DNA from 3 places in the Cupriavidus sp. 10L43_2 genome. Region 3 is predicted to be linked to each of the others. Evidence: predicted binding sites of a transcription regulator. Region 3 holds the regulator's gene; each other region holds the start of a gene.

Region 1 (4,180 bases), on a different contig from region 3:
AAGCAGCTGCGTCACCAGGTGCGCGGTGCGTTCGGAACTGCCGGCGATCTGCGCCAGCGAGCGGCGCAATTCCTCGGGCGACTGCTCGCGCTGCGCCAGCTCGGCCTGCATGCGCAGCCCGGCCAGCGGCGTCTTCATCTGATGCGCGGCATCGGCGATAAAGCGCTTCTGCGTCTGCACGGACTGGTCCAGTCGCGCCAGCAGGTCATTGAACGATGCCACCAGCGGCGTGATCTCCTGCGGCGCGGCGGTCTCGTCGATGGGGCTCGTATCGCCGGGGTTGCGCGCCCGGATGCGCTGCTGGATCGCGGTCAGCGGCGCCAGCCCGCGCGTGAGGCCGAACCAGACCAGCACCACGGCCAGCGGCAGGATCACGAACTGCGGCAGGATCACGCCCTTGATGATTTCGTTGGCCAGCCGCGCGCGCTTGTCGAGCGTCTCGGCCACCTGCACCAGCACCGGCTGGGAGCCGGCGCTTTTCAGGTCGACATAGGTATAGGCCACGCGTACGTCGTTGCCGGCCACGCGGTCGTCGCGCAGGGACACCAGCCCGGCATGGCCCTGGTCCTCCTCGGACGGCAGCGGCAGATCGTGGTCGCCGGCCACGTACTCGCCGCGCTTGCCCACCACCTGGTAATAGATATTGTCGGTTTCGTCGGCCCGCAGGATCTCGCGCGCGGAGAGCGGCAGCTGCAGCGTCACGCGGCCGTTCACCTCGCGCACCTGCTGGGACAGCACGATGGCGCTGGCCTCCAGCGCGCGGTCGAACGGACCGTTGGCGATGGATTTGGCGACGAGGTAGGTGACCGCAATGCTCATCGGCCAGAGCAGCAGCAGCGGGGCGAGCATCCAGTCGAGGATCTCGCCGAACAGCGAGCGCGGGGAGGGATGGGCGGACGATTCTTCCAGGTGCGGCAGGGCGTCGGCCAGCGCGGCGTCCTCCGCCGCGGCGTCGGCCAGGGTCGGCAGGGGCGGCGGCGAGTTGGGCAGGGGGGGCAGGGCCGGCGGGCGGCCCCAGCGCAGTCTCAGCAGGCGCATGCCGCCCCCGGATCAGCCATGCGCCGCCATCACCGGCTGGAACTTCTCCAGGCAGTAACCCAGGCCGCGCACCGTGGCGATGCGGATGCCACCCACTTCGATCTTCTTGCGCAGCCGGTGCACATAGACCTCGATGGCGTTGTTGCTGACTTCCTCGCCCCACTCGCAGAGGTGGTCCACCAGTTGTTCCTTGGAAACCAGCCGCCCGCTGCGCGTGAGCAGGATCTCCAGCAGGCCGATCTCGCGTGCGGACAGGTCCAGCATCTGCTCGTTCAGGTAGGCGATGCGGCCGACCTGGTCGAAGGCCAGCGGCCCGTGGCGCATCAGCGTGGCGCCGCCGCCCGCGCCGCGCCGGACCAGCGCGCGCACGCGCGCCTCCAGCTCGGACAGCGCGAAGGGCTTGGCCATGTAGTCGTCGGCGCCCAGGTCCAGGCCCTTGACCCGCTCGTCCACGCCATCGGCGGCGGTCAGGATCAGCACCGGCAGCATCGCGCCGCGCGTGCGCAGGCGCTTGAGCACCTCCAGGCCGGGCATGCGGGGCAGGCCGAGGTCCAGGATCAGCAGGTCGAAATGCTGGGTCGACAGGGCCGAATCGGCTTCCACGCCGTTGGCGACGTGGTCGACGGCGTAGCCGGAATGCCGCAGCGAGCGCGTGAGCCCGTCTGCCAGCACGTCGTCATCTTCCGCAATCAGAATGCGCATGGTTGTCTCCACCCTGTTGCCAGCATCGCACGCCACGCGGTTGCGGAACCGGTGGGGCTTGCCAAGCATACTGTTTTTTTATACAGTACCCGACATTCCGCAGGCTGCCTTGTGGGCAGCCGGGTCGGGTCGCACGCCAGATCACTTTTCAGGCCGATTTCCGTCGGAAATCGCTTAAAAATCAGGCGTCGCGCCGCATGCGGCCTATTTATACACCATTGACTGAAGGACGACCATGGACGACAAGAAGGCCGGCGCCGGCGTGAGCGCTGAGAAGCAGAAGGCGCTTGCCGCCGCGCTCTCCCAGATCGAGAAGCAGTTCGGCAAGGGCTCGATCATGCGTCTGGGCGATGGCGAGATCGAAAAGGACATCGAAGTGGTGTCGACCGGCTCGCTGGGGCTCGATATCGCGCTGGGCGTCGGCGGCTTGCCGCGCGGCCGCGTGGTGGAGATCTATGGTCCGGAATCGTCGGGCAAGACCACGCTGACGCTGCAGGTGGTGGCCGAGATGCAGAAGCTGGGCGGCACCTGCGCCTTTATCGACGCGGAACACGCGCTGGACGTGAACTACGCCGGCAAGCTGGGCGTGAACGTGGGTGAACTGCTGATCTCCCAGCCGGACACCGGCGAGCAGGCCCTGGAAATTACCGACGCCCTGGTGCGCTCGGGCTCGATCGACCTGATCGTGATCGACTCGGTGGCCGCACTGGTGCCGAAGGCCGAAATCGAGGGCGAAATGGGCGATTCGCTGCCCGGCCTGCAGGCCCGCCTGATGAGCCAGGCGCTGCGCAAGCTGACCGGTACGATCAAGCGCACCAACTGCCTGGTGATCTTCATCAACCAGATTCGCATGAAGATCGGTGTGATGTTTGGTTCGCCTGAAACGACCACCGGCGGCAATGCGCTGAAGTTCTACGCCTCGGTGCGCCTGGACATCCGCCGCATCGGCTCGATCAAGAAGGGCGACGACGTCATCGGCAACGAGACCAAGGTCAAGGTGGTGAAGAACAAGGTGTCGCCGCCGTTCCGCGAGGCATTCTTCGACATCCTCTACGGCCAGGGCATTTCCCGTCAGGGCGAGATCATCGACCTCGGCGTGGATGCCAAGATCGTCGAGAAGTCGGGCGCGTGGTACAGCTACAACGGCGAAAAGATCGGCCAGGGCAAGGACAACGCGCGCGAATACCTGCGCGAGAACCCTGACATCGCCGCTGAGATCGAGAACAAGGTCCGTGCGGCGCTGGGCGTGGTGGCGATGAACGCCGCTGTCGTCAGCGCGCCGGCCGAAATCGAAGGCTGAGGCGGAGCTTTCTCCGCCCCTCGGAAGCCGTCGCAGATCGTGCGGCGGCTTTTTTTATTGGTACTGCACTGTCGATGACCCCTGATGGCTGGCTCCCGCCCCCCGCTCTCGCTGAAGGCCCGCGCCGTTGGCTACCTGTCGCGCCGCGAGCACAGCCGCGCCGAACTGCGGCGCAAGCTGGCGCCGCACGCCGAGACGCCCGAGGAGGTGGATACCCTGCTCGACGCGCTCGAGCGCGAGAACTGGCTCTCCAACGACCGCTTCGTCGATAGCCTGGTCCATCGCCGCGCCAGCCGCTATGGCGCCGCCCGGGTGATGCAGGAGGCCAAGACCCATCAGCTCGGCAATGAACAACTGCATGACCTCCAGGACCGCCTGCGGGACACCGAGGTCGAGCGGGCCCGGGAGGTCTGGCGCAAGCGCTTCGGCACCGCCCCGGATTCTCCGGAGGCCAAGGCCAAGCAGATCCGCTTCATGGTCGCGCGCGGCTTCTCGCGCGCCGTGGTCGGCAAGATCATCCGCGGCGCGGAAGATGACGAGTGAGATGGCAACAACGTGTCGATTACGCCACGTAGACCACTGTATACCTGCGTGCGCAATAGGGATTTTGTGATCCGGCGCCTAACGTTGCGGCGCCGCACCACCGACCGTGCCGCCGGATACGATGGCCGCCCGCCAGCCCTTGTCGCGCCGTGGTTCGGCGTTGTCACCGGCGCAACAATTCGCCCCCGACATTCCGTATCGCAGGATGTTCCCGGTCAAAGCGGCGCGGCATGTTAAACTCTCCCGGTTTTCCGGCCTTGGCGGCCGTGCGGCTGTCGGCCGTCCCGCCCCGGCCGTGACGTTTGCCCCCGGTCACACCTCAACATCCCGCGTCAGCCCCAGCTGTCATGCCACTTTCCCCGCCTGCCAACCGCACCTTGCGTCATCGCCGTGCCATCACGGCGGAAGCGTATGCGCGGGAAGACGGTCTGTGGGACATCGAGGCCCGCCTTACCGACACCAAGCCACGTGACATCGAACTCGCCGGCGGCGGCATTCGCCCCATCGGCCAGCCGCTGCACGACCTCTGGCTGCGCGTGACGATCGACCTCCGCATGAACGTGGTGGATGCTGAAGCCTGCTCAGACTGGGTGCCGT
Region 2 (4,180 bases), on a different contig from region 3:
GGGCCTGAAGTACCGCATCGCCGGGTTTGCCGGCGTGGTGCTGCAGCGCCTGGGCGTGGTGCCGCAGCAGATTGCCGGTGGCGATATCTACCCGGCGCTGGAAAAGGGCACCATCGATGCGGCCGAGTGGGTCGGCCCGTATGACGACGAGAAGCTCGGCTTCTACAAGGTGGCGCCGTACTACTACTACCCGGGCTGGTGGGAAGGCAGCGCCCAGCTGTCGTTCTACGCCTCCGCACCGGAGTTCGAGAAGCTGCCGGCGCAGTACAAGCGCGCGCTGGAAACGGCCACCATCGAGGCCCACACCAACATGATGGCCAAGTACGACGCCGTGAACCCGCAGGCGCTGGCCCGTCTGCTGGAGAATGGCGTGAAGCTGCGCCCGTTCTCGAAGGAGATCATGGAGGCATGCTTCAAGGCCACGCAGGACGCGTACGCCGAGGAAACCGCCAAGAACCCGTCGTTCAAGAAGATCTATGACGACTGGCGCGTGTTCCGCAACAACGAGGCCGCCTGGTTCAACGTGGCCGAGCAGGGCTTCGCGCAGTTCAGCTTCGCGCGCAAGCTGTAAGACATCGATGTGATTTGGATGTGATGTTGTCGCCTCTCCCGCCAGGGGGAGGCGAGTTCCAACGCCGATGACGGCGTCCCGGTAGAATCCGCGCACCTACCGGATACTCCCATGCAACTCGGCATCTTCTACGCGCTGCTCGCGTACGTCATCTGGGGCCTGCTGCCCCTCTATATCAAATCCCTCCACGGCGTGGCGCCGCTCGAGATCCTGCTGCACCGGATGGTGTGGTCGCTGGTCTTTTTGGGCGCGATCCTGCTCTGGCGGCGGCATTTCGGCTGGCTGCGCGAGGTGGCGGGAAATCCGCGCCTGATCCTCGGCTTCGCGGCGAGCGCCGCCCTGCTCTGCGCCAACTGGTTCCTCTATATCTGGGCGGTGTCGGCCGACCGGGTGGTCGATGCGAGCCTGGGCTACTTCATCAATCCGCTGTTCAGCGTGCTGCTGGGTGTGCTGTTCCTGCACGAGCGGCTGCGGCCCGGGCAGTGGCTGTCCATCGCCGTCGCGGCGGGGGGCGTGCTCTGGCTGACCATCAGCGCCGGGCAACTGCCGTGGATCGCGCTCGCGCTGGCGGCGTCGTTCGGCGGCTACGGGCTGCTGCGCAAGACCGGGGCGCTGGGCGCGCTGGAGGGGCTGTCGCTGGAGACGCTGCTGCTGTTTCCGATTGCGGCCACCGCGCTGGGCGTGCTCGTCTTCACCGGCCAGGACACCTTCCGGAGCGCAGCACCGGGTACGCAGATCTTGCTGCTGCTGGCCGGCCCGGTCACGGCGGTGCCGCTGCTGTTCTTCGCCGCCGGCGCGCGCCGGATTCCGCTTTCGCTGCTCGGCCTGCTCCAGTACACCGGCCCGACGCTCCAGCTGCTGCTCGGCATCTGGCTGTGGCACGAGCCGTTCCCGGCCCAGAAGCAACTCGGCTATGCACTGATCTGGGTGTCGCTGCTGATCTACGCGATGGAAGGGGTGTGGGTTTCCCGCCGCAATTCCGTTAAGTCTATCAGCGCGACAAATGAAGCATAAGTTTGGATCGATTAATCGATTCATCCCGGGAATGATGGATTAACACCGGCTCGGCACGCGAGGGCCGACGCACTATACTGTACGTTTATACAGTACCGACGACGCGCACGCCCCCCTTCGCCATGTCCACCCCCGTCCGGCGCATCGCCCACCTCGACATGGACGCCTTCTATGCGTCCGTCGAACTGCTCCGTTATCCCGATCTGCGCGGCCAGGCCGTTGTCATCGGCGGCGGCCGCAATGCCATCCCGGAGACGCTGCCCGATGGCTCGCGCCGCTATGCCCGCCTGCGCGACTACGTCGGACGTGGCGTCGTCACCACTTCTACCTACGAAGCCCGCGCGCTGGGCGTGTTCTCGGCGATGGGCATGATGAAGGCGGCCAAGCTGGCGCCGGACGCCATCCTGCTGCCGACCGATTTCGACGCCTACCGCCGCTACTCGGGCCTGTTCAAGGCCGCCGTGCGCACCTTCACCGAGCAGGTGGAAGACCGGGGCATCGACGAGATCTATATCGATCTGACCGAGGTGCCCGGCGAGCCGGCCGAGGTAGCCGCGCGCATCAAGGCGGCCGTGAGCGAGGCCACTGGCCTGACCTGCTCGATCTGCGTGGCGCCCAACAAGCTGCTGGCGAAGATCGGGTCCGAACTCGACAAGCCGGATGGCCTGACCCTGCTCACCCCCGCCGACATCCCCCGCCGTATCTGGCCGCTCGCGGCGCGCAAGGTCAACGGCATCGGGCCGAAGGCGGCCGAGAAGCTGGCCGGCATCGGCATCGACACCGTGGGCGACCTGGCCGAGGCCGACCAGGGCGTGCTCCAGACCCATTTCGGCCGCAACTACGCGAGCTGGCTGATCGAGGTGGCGCATGGGCGTGATGACCGCCCGGTGGTGGTCAGTTCCGAGCCCAAGTCGATGAGCCGCGAAACCACCTTCGAGCGCGACCTGCACCCACGCGTAGATCGTCCTCTGCTGTCCGAATCGTTCACCAAGCTCTGCATGCGCGTGGGCGAGGACCTGCGCCGCAAGGGCTACGTGGGCCGCACGGTGGGCATCAAGCTGCGCTTTGACGATTTCCGCACGGTCACGCGCGACCTGACCATGCCGGCCCATACCGCCGATGGCGCGGCGATCCGGCGCAGCGCCACGGAATGCCTGAAGCGGATACCGCTCGAGCGGCGCATCCGGCTGCTCGGCGTGCGCGTGAGCGCCCTGATCCCGGCGGACGAACAGGGCGACGACCCGGCGCCCGTGCAGGAGGAGTTCCGCTTCGAGGATGAGCGGCCGGATGCCTGACGCGGCACCGGAATGACCCCTCCGACGCATCTATCTATCTCCCGCTAGAATCGGCGGCTTCGAGCACCAAGGCCGTCCCCATGACCACCACCGCCACAGAGCGCGCCGCTGAGCCCGCCACCTGGATCACGCCGCTGCTGGCCACGGCCTGCGGCATGATCGTCGCCAATCTCTATTACGCCCAGCCACTGGTCGGCCCGATCGCCCGGTCGCTGCAACTCTCGCCCGAGATTGCCGGGCTGATCGTCACGCTGATCCAGATGGGCTACTGCGCGGGGCTGGTGCTGCTGGTGCCGCTCGGGGATCTGGTCGAGAACCGCAAGCTGGTCCTGACGCTGATTGGCGGCTGTGCCGTGGCGCTCATGGCGGCGGCCCTGGCCACTCACGCCAGCGTGTTCCTGATCGCGGGCTGCGCCATCGGCCTATGCTCGGTGGCGGTGCAGGTGCTGGTGCCGTTCGCGGCGCACCTCGCCCCGGACCATATCCGGGGCCGCGTGGTCGGCAACGTCACCAGCGGGCTGCTGATGGGGATCATGCTGGCGCGGCCGGTATCGAGCCTGATGGCCGGCCTGACGGGCGGCTGGCACACCATCTTCGCGGTCTCGGCCGTAGCCATGGTGCTGCTGGCGCTGGTGCTGGCGCGCAAGCTGCCGCGCCGCCAGCCCGCGCGGGGCGTGACCTACGGCCAGATGCTGGCGTCGATGGCGCACCTGCTCCGTACCCAGCCCGTGCTGCGCCGGCGCGCGCTGTACCAGGCCAGCATGTTCGGCGTGTTCAGCCTGTTCTGGACCACCATCCCGCTCTATCTGGCCGGGCCTGCGTTCCACATGTCGCAGACCGGCATCGCCGTGTTCGCGCTGGTCGGCGTGGCCGGCGCCATCGCCGCGCCGATGGCCGGCCGCTACGCGGACCGGGGCCACAGCCGCCAGATGACCGCCATCGCGCTGGCCATCGGCGCCGGGTCGTTCCTGTTGAGCCGGGTGGGCGTGGAGGGGTCGATGACCTCGCTCCTGGCGCTGACCGTGGCGGCCATCCTGCTCGACTTCGGCGTATCGGCGAACCTTGTGGTCGGCCAGCGCGCCATCTTCACGCTGTCGGCCGAGCACCGCAGCCGGCTGAACGGCCTGTACATGGCGATCTTCTTCGTCGGCGGCGCCACCGGCTCGTGGCTGGGCGCCTGGGCCTTCGCGCGCGGCGGCTGGCCGCTGGCGAGCTGGATCGGCTTCGCGCTGCCGGCGCTCGCCCTGCTCTACTTCCGGACCGACCGGCACTAAGCTCGGGGCGCCACCCCCTCCCGAAG
Region 3 (4,180 bases):
CCGACCGCTTGTAGATCTCGCCATAGTCGAGGCCAAACATCGTCGTTTCCGCGATGGAGGAGGCCGTCTTGAACAGATATTCCTTCTTTGGGATGCCCGCCATCAGATTGGCGGTGTAAAAATCATTCTCGTGCTTGGGCGTGCGGTCGGCGTAGAAATTTGCCGAGTAGACAATGTCGTCGCCGAGCGTGTCGTCACGGACGCCCAGGGCGATATGGCCAGCCGATCCGCCCTTCGATGTCCCAAAGCTGATCAGTAGCTCCAGGTCGTAGGGCTCTTCGCGAAGTAGGTCGGTAATCTGATCGATATTGGCGGGCTCGGGGCCACCCTTGCTACCGAACTCAGCAGCAACCCCCGGCCCCGAAATCAGTGCGGCGATGACCAGGAGCCATGCCGCCAGGCTTGTCCTCATTGCGTCCCTTATATCGTCAGCCAGTGTCCGTCGATCCTTCACCCAAAGAATAATCGTTGATCGGCCCATGTGCCGGAAAACCGTCGGGGGCGTGGATGCACTGGGCTTTGTTCCCGGATCATGTGCGACAGCCCACATAGTGACAAGTTTTCGAGAATGATTTTCGCTACGCTTCACGGCGGGCCAAATGGTCTAATCCATATCATCTAGGCAAATCACCTATACGAAGCGCGAGGTCATGCCGTGGCGGAGCGAATTCGATTCAACCCTGATGTAGCACTGGCGGCATTTTCCAGTGTGATTCCGATGCCGACCTTGGCTGCCATTAACGCGGCTATCGATCGATCCTTCGGCGAACAGCCCGAGCGTGCCGAGCCATTCGCAATGGCTGAGTTACTACGTCGCAATGAAGCCTTCCGCAAGCTCGAGGAGACGGTGTGCGCCGAGACTCGGGCCATGGCCACCACGCTCCTGAAGAAGTCGCTGCGTTGGGAAGCGTTCCACGTGATTCGTTGTGCCAGCACGTCTACGCGCAACGAGAGCCATTGCCGCCACTACGATTCGCATCTGCTGACGCTGCTGATTCCGCTGAAGCTCGCCCCCGATGGCGTTTGCAACGGTGATCTGCTGGTTTATCACCCGCCACGGCTGGCGGTATCCACTGTGGCCAATGTTTTTTGCAAGCTTCGTCATGGCATTCAGCGCAATCTGCCGTTTCACATCAGAAAATGGCTGACGCTACGGGATCTGCGCCGTGGCCGCTGCAACCGCGTGCCGGTGGAGCCGGGCAGCGTCTATGTCTTCAACGGCTTTGTGCTCCAGCATGCCAACCTTGATGTGGAAGTTGGCGAGCGCCGGTCGTTGCTGATTCACTACTACGACCCTGGCTACTCGGCGGGTCTGAGCGGGACCGTGCGGGGCGTGCGTATGCTGTGGGACCGTCTGCGCAAGAACATGACTGGCATGTATCCTGGTACCTGATCCAGCCGGGGAGGGCGAAAAAAAACCGGCACTCGGCGGGGTCGACAAGTTCCGGTTTCGCGCATCGGCGCCAATGCGCCAGTACTACGGATGCGCGCCATCGAGTGTAAAGCACCTTTCACGATGAATTAAACGTTCTCTTAATTTCACGTGGTGGGCTCGCAACTGCACTAGTTATAATGATTTGGGCGACGCGGATCCGCCGCTAGCGGTTCATGCGTCCAGTTTGTCGGGCATATCCGCAAGTTCCAGCATCCGGCAGATTGCAGCCATGCTGCCGACCATCGTACGACGCTGGGCGCCCTGGTAGACGCGCACGCCCTTGGTTTGGCGGAACGGCACGGGCTTGACCGGGCGGCGGGAAGCGGTGTGATTGACTGGCAGCATGGCGGCACCTCGAAGTTTGCGACAGCAGGAGTCCACGCCCGTCGTCCGGAGAGAACGGGGCGGCGTTGGCAATGCGAAACTGGGGACCAGGACAGGCGGCCGCCCGTCCGGTCTCGGAAGTCAGAAGCCCGAGGAGCGGATTAGCCCGACGGCGATGCCTTCCAGCGAAAATTCCTCGCGGCCGGCCTGCACCACGATATTCTCGAAATCCGGGTTTTCGGCGATCAGCTCGATCATGTCGCCGCGCCGCTTCAGGCGTTTGACGGTCACATCGTCGCCGATCCGCGCGACGACGATCTTGCCGTTGGCGGCTTCGCTGGCTTTCCTGACGGCGAGCAGGTCGCCGTCGAGGATGCCGGCATCGCGCATGCTCAGGCCCCGCACGCGCAGCAGGTAATCAGGTCGATCATCAAATACCGAGGCGTCTACCTGGTACTGACGGTCGATGTGCTCTGCGGCAAGGATCGGGCTGCCTGCGGCCACGCGGCCCACGAGCGGCAGCGTTAGCTGCATCACGCCGGCCATCGGCAGCGAGAACTGGTCCGTCATCTCCGAATCGCTACGTGCCACCTTGAGGCGGATGCCGCGCGACGCGCCTGGCGTCAGCTCGATCACGCCCTTGCGGGCCAGCGCTCGCAGGTGTTCCTCGGCAGAGTTGGGCGAGGAGAAACCGAATTCGGACGCGATCTCGGCACGGGTCGGCGGAATGCCGGTGTGCCGGATCGTGTTGCGGATCAGGTCGAAGATCTGCTGTTGCCGGGGTGTCAGGGTCGCCATGGGTCGCCGGTCTCTCGTGGTGCCGAAGCACTGTATGTTTAAACAGTATGCTGTGATTTTATACAGTATCGAGTGAAGTGCAAGCACAATTTGCAGTGGCGATGTGGGGCATGCGCGACACCAGGCGGACTCCAGTGCGCCCGGCGACACGGGTTTGCGAGAGCGGCGGCCCTCGGCGTGCCACAGTTACAATCGCCTGCACCACCCGCTCACTCGCTCGATTTTCTCGCTATATGTCTACGTCATTGCCCCGCATCGTCGTGCTCGCCACCGGCGGCACCATCGCAGGCTCGTCCGCCAGCCCCGCCAGCAGTGCGCAGTACCGCGCGGCCACCGTGCCGGTCTCGTCGCTGATCCAGGCCGTGCCTGCGCTGGGCGAGGTGGCCCGTGTGGAGACGGAGCAGGTGGCCCAGATCGACAGCAAGGACATGGCCTTCAGCCTGTGGGCGACGCTTGCCGCACGGGTGGCGCATTGGGTCGCGCAGCCCGATGTGGTGGGCGTGGTGATTACCCACGGCACGGACACGCTTGAAGAAACGGCGATGTTCCTGCACCTGACGCAGCGGAGCGCGGTGCCGGTGGTGCTGACCGCGGCAATGCGCCCGTCCACGTCGCTCTCGGCCGATGGTCCGCTGAATTTGCTCGACGCAGTGCGCGTGGCGGCAAGCCCGGATGCGCGCGGGCAGGGCGTGCTCGTGGTCCTGAACCAGGAAATTCATGCGGCCCGCGATGTCGCCAAGGCCCATACCTCGGCGGTCAATGCGTTCACGTCGCCGGCGGGCGGGCCAATTGGTTTCGTGCAGGATGCCTACGTGCGCTTTGGACGCGCGTTCGCCCCCGGCGACGCGCCAGCGCTGCCCGTGCCTACGGCGTGGCCACTTGTCGAAATCGTGGCGAGCTATGCCCAGCCGGGCAGGGTGGCCGTGGATGCGATGGTCTCGGCCGGCGTAAAGGGGTTCGTGGTGGCGGCCACCGGCAATGGCTCGGTTCATGAGACGCTGGGCGACGCGCTCGCCGATGCAGCTGCGCGAGGCGTGGCCGTGGTGCGAAGCTCCCGCACGGGCGCCGGCCATGTGGCGGGGCCGGCACGCCCGCGCCTGGCCTCGGGCGAATTCGCCTCCGCCGGCAATCTCAATCCGTACAAGGCGCGCGTGCTGCTGCTGGTGGCGCTGGCGGCGGATGCGTCGCTTGGCACCGATCCGGCTCGCCTGCAGGCTGTTTTCCGACAATACTGAGAGATTCCCAGCGTCCTGCCGGGATGCCGGCTTGCGTGCTGGCCCGGAACCGGGCTATACTCGCGGGCTATTCAACCTTGCTACACCGGACATGGCGCCCGGGTGGCTACATCCAAAAGGAGCGTCAATGCGTCATTACGAAATCGTATTTATCGTCCATCCGGACCAAAGCGAACAAGTGCCGGCGATGATCGAGCGTTACAAGCAGCTCGTCACGTCGCAAAACGGCCAGGTTCACCGCGTGGAAGACTGGGGCCGCCGTCAGATGGCCTACATGATCCAGAAGCTGGCCAAGGCTCACTACGTTTGCCTGAACATCGAATGCGGCAAGGAAACCCTGGCCGAACTCGAGCACGCCTTCAAGTTCAATGACGCCGTGCTGCGTCAC

The links. Region 3 encodes LexA, which represses DNA repair genes until DNA is damaged. Its sites were predicted from a motif close to ACTGTATNNNNATACAGT; they were not measured.
Region 1: recA (recombinase RecA) is a predicted target of LexA. The motif match lies at 1,810-1,827, and genes of this name have one in related genera.
Region 2: dinB (DNA polymerase IV) is a predicted target of LexA. The motif match lies at 1,662-1,679, and genes of this name have one in related genera.

What each region holds. Positions count from the first base shown of each region.
Region 1 is NZ_JBFTJE010000007.1:168,380-172,559, forward strand. Features, by position in the region: gene AC1DEL_RS12885 (sensor histidine kinase) at 1-1,038, opposite strand, end outside; gene AC1DEL_RS12890 (response regulator) at 1,051-1,740, opposite strand; gene recA (recombinase RecA) at 1,976-3,040, shown strand; gene recX (recombination regulator RecX) at 3,125-3,583, shown strand; gene AC1DEL_RS12905 (DUF2889 domain-containing protein) at 3,931-4,180, shown strand, end outside.
Region 2 is NZ_JBFTJE010000023.1:33,380-37,559, forward strand. Features, by position in the region: gene AC1DEL_RS24860 (TRAP transporter substrate-binding protein) at 1-571, shown strand, start outside; gene rarD (EamA family transporter RarD) at 683-1,585, shown strand; gene dinB (DNA polymerase IV) at 1,708-2,880, shown strand; gene AC1DEL_RS24875 (MFS transporter) at 2,961-4,154, shown strand.
Region 3 is NZ_JBFTJE010000006.1:4,847-9,026, reverse strand. Features, by position in the region: gene AC1DEL_RS10560 (hypothetical protein) at 1-412, opposite strand, end outside; gene AC1DEL_RS10555 (hypothetical protein) at 656-1,393, shown strand; gene AC1DEL_RS10550 (hypothetical protein) at 1,607-1,780, opposite strand; gene lexA (transcriptional repressor LexA) at 1,901-2,557, opposite strand; gene AC1DEL_RS10540 (asparaginase) at 2,749-3,792, shown strand; gene rpsF (30S ribosomal protein S6) at 3,920-4,180, shown strand, end outside.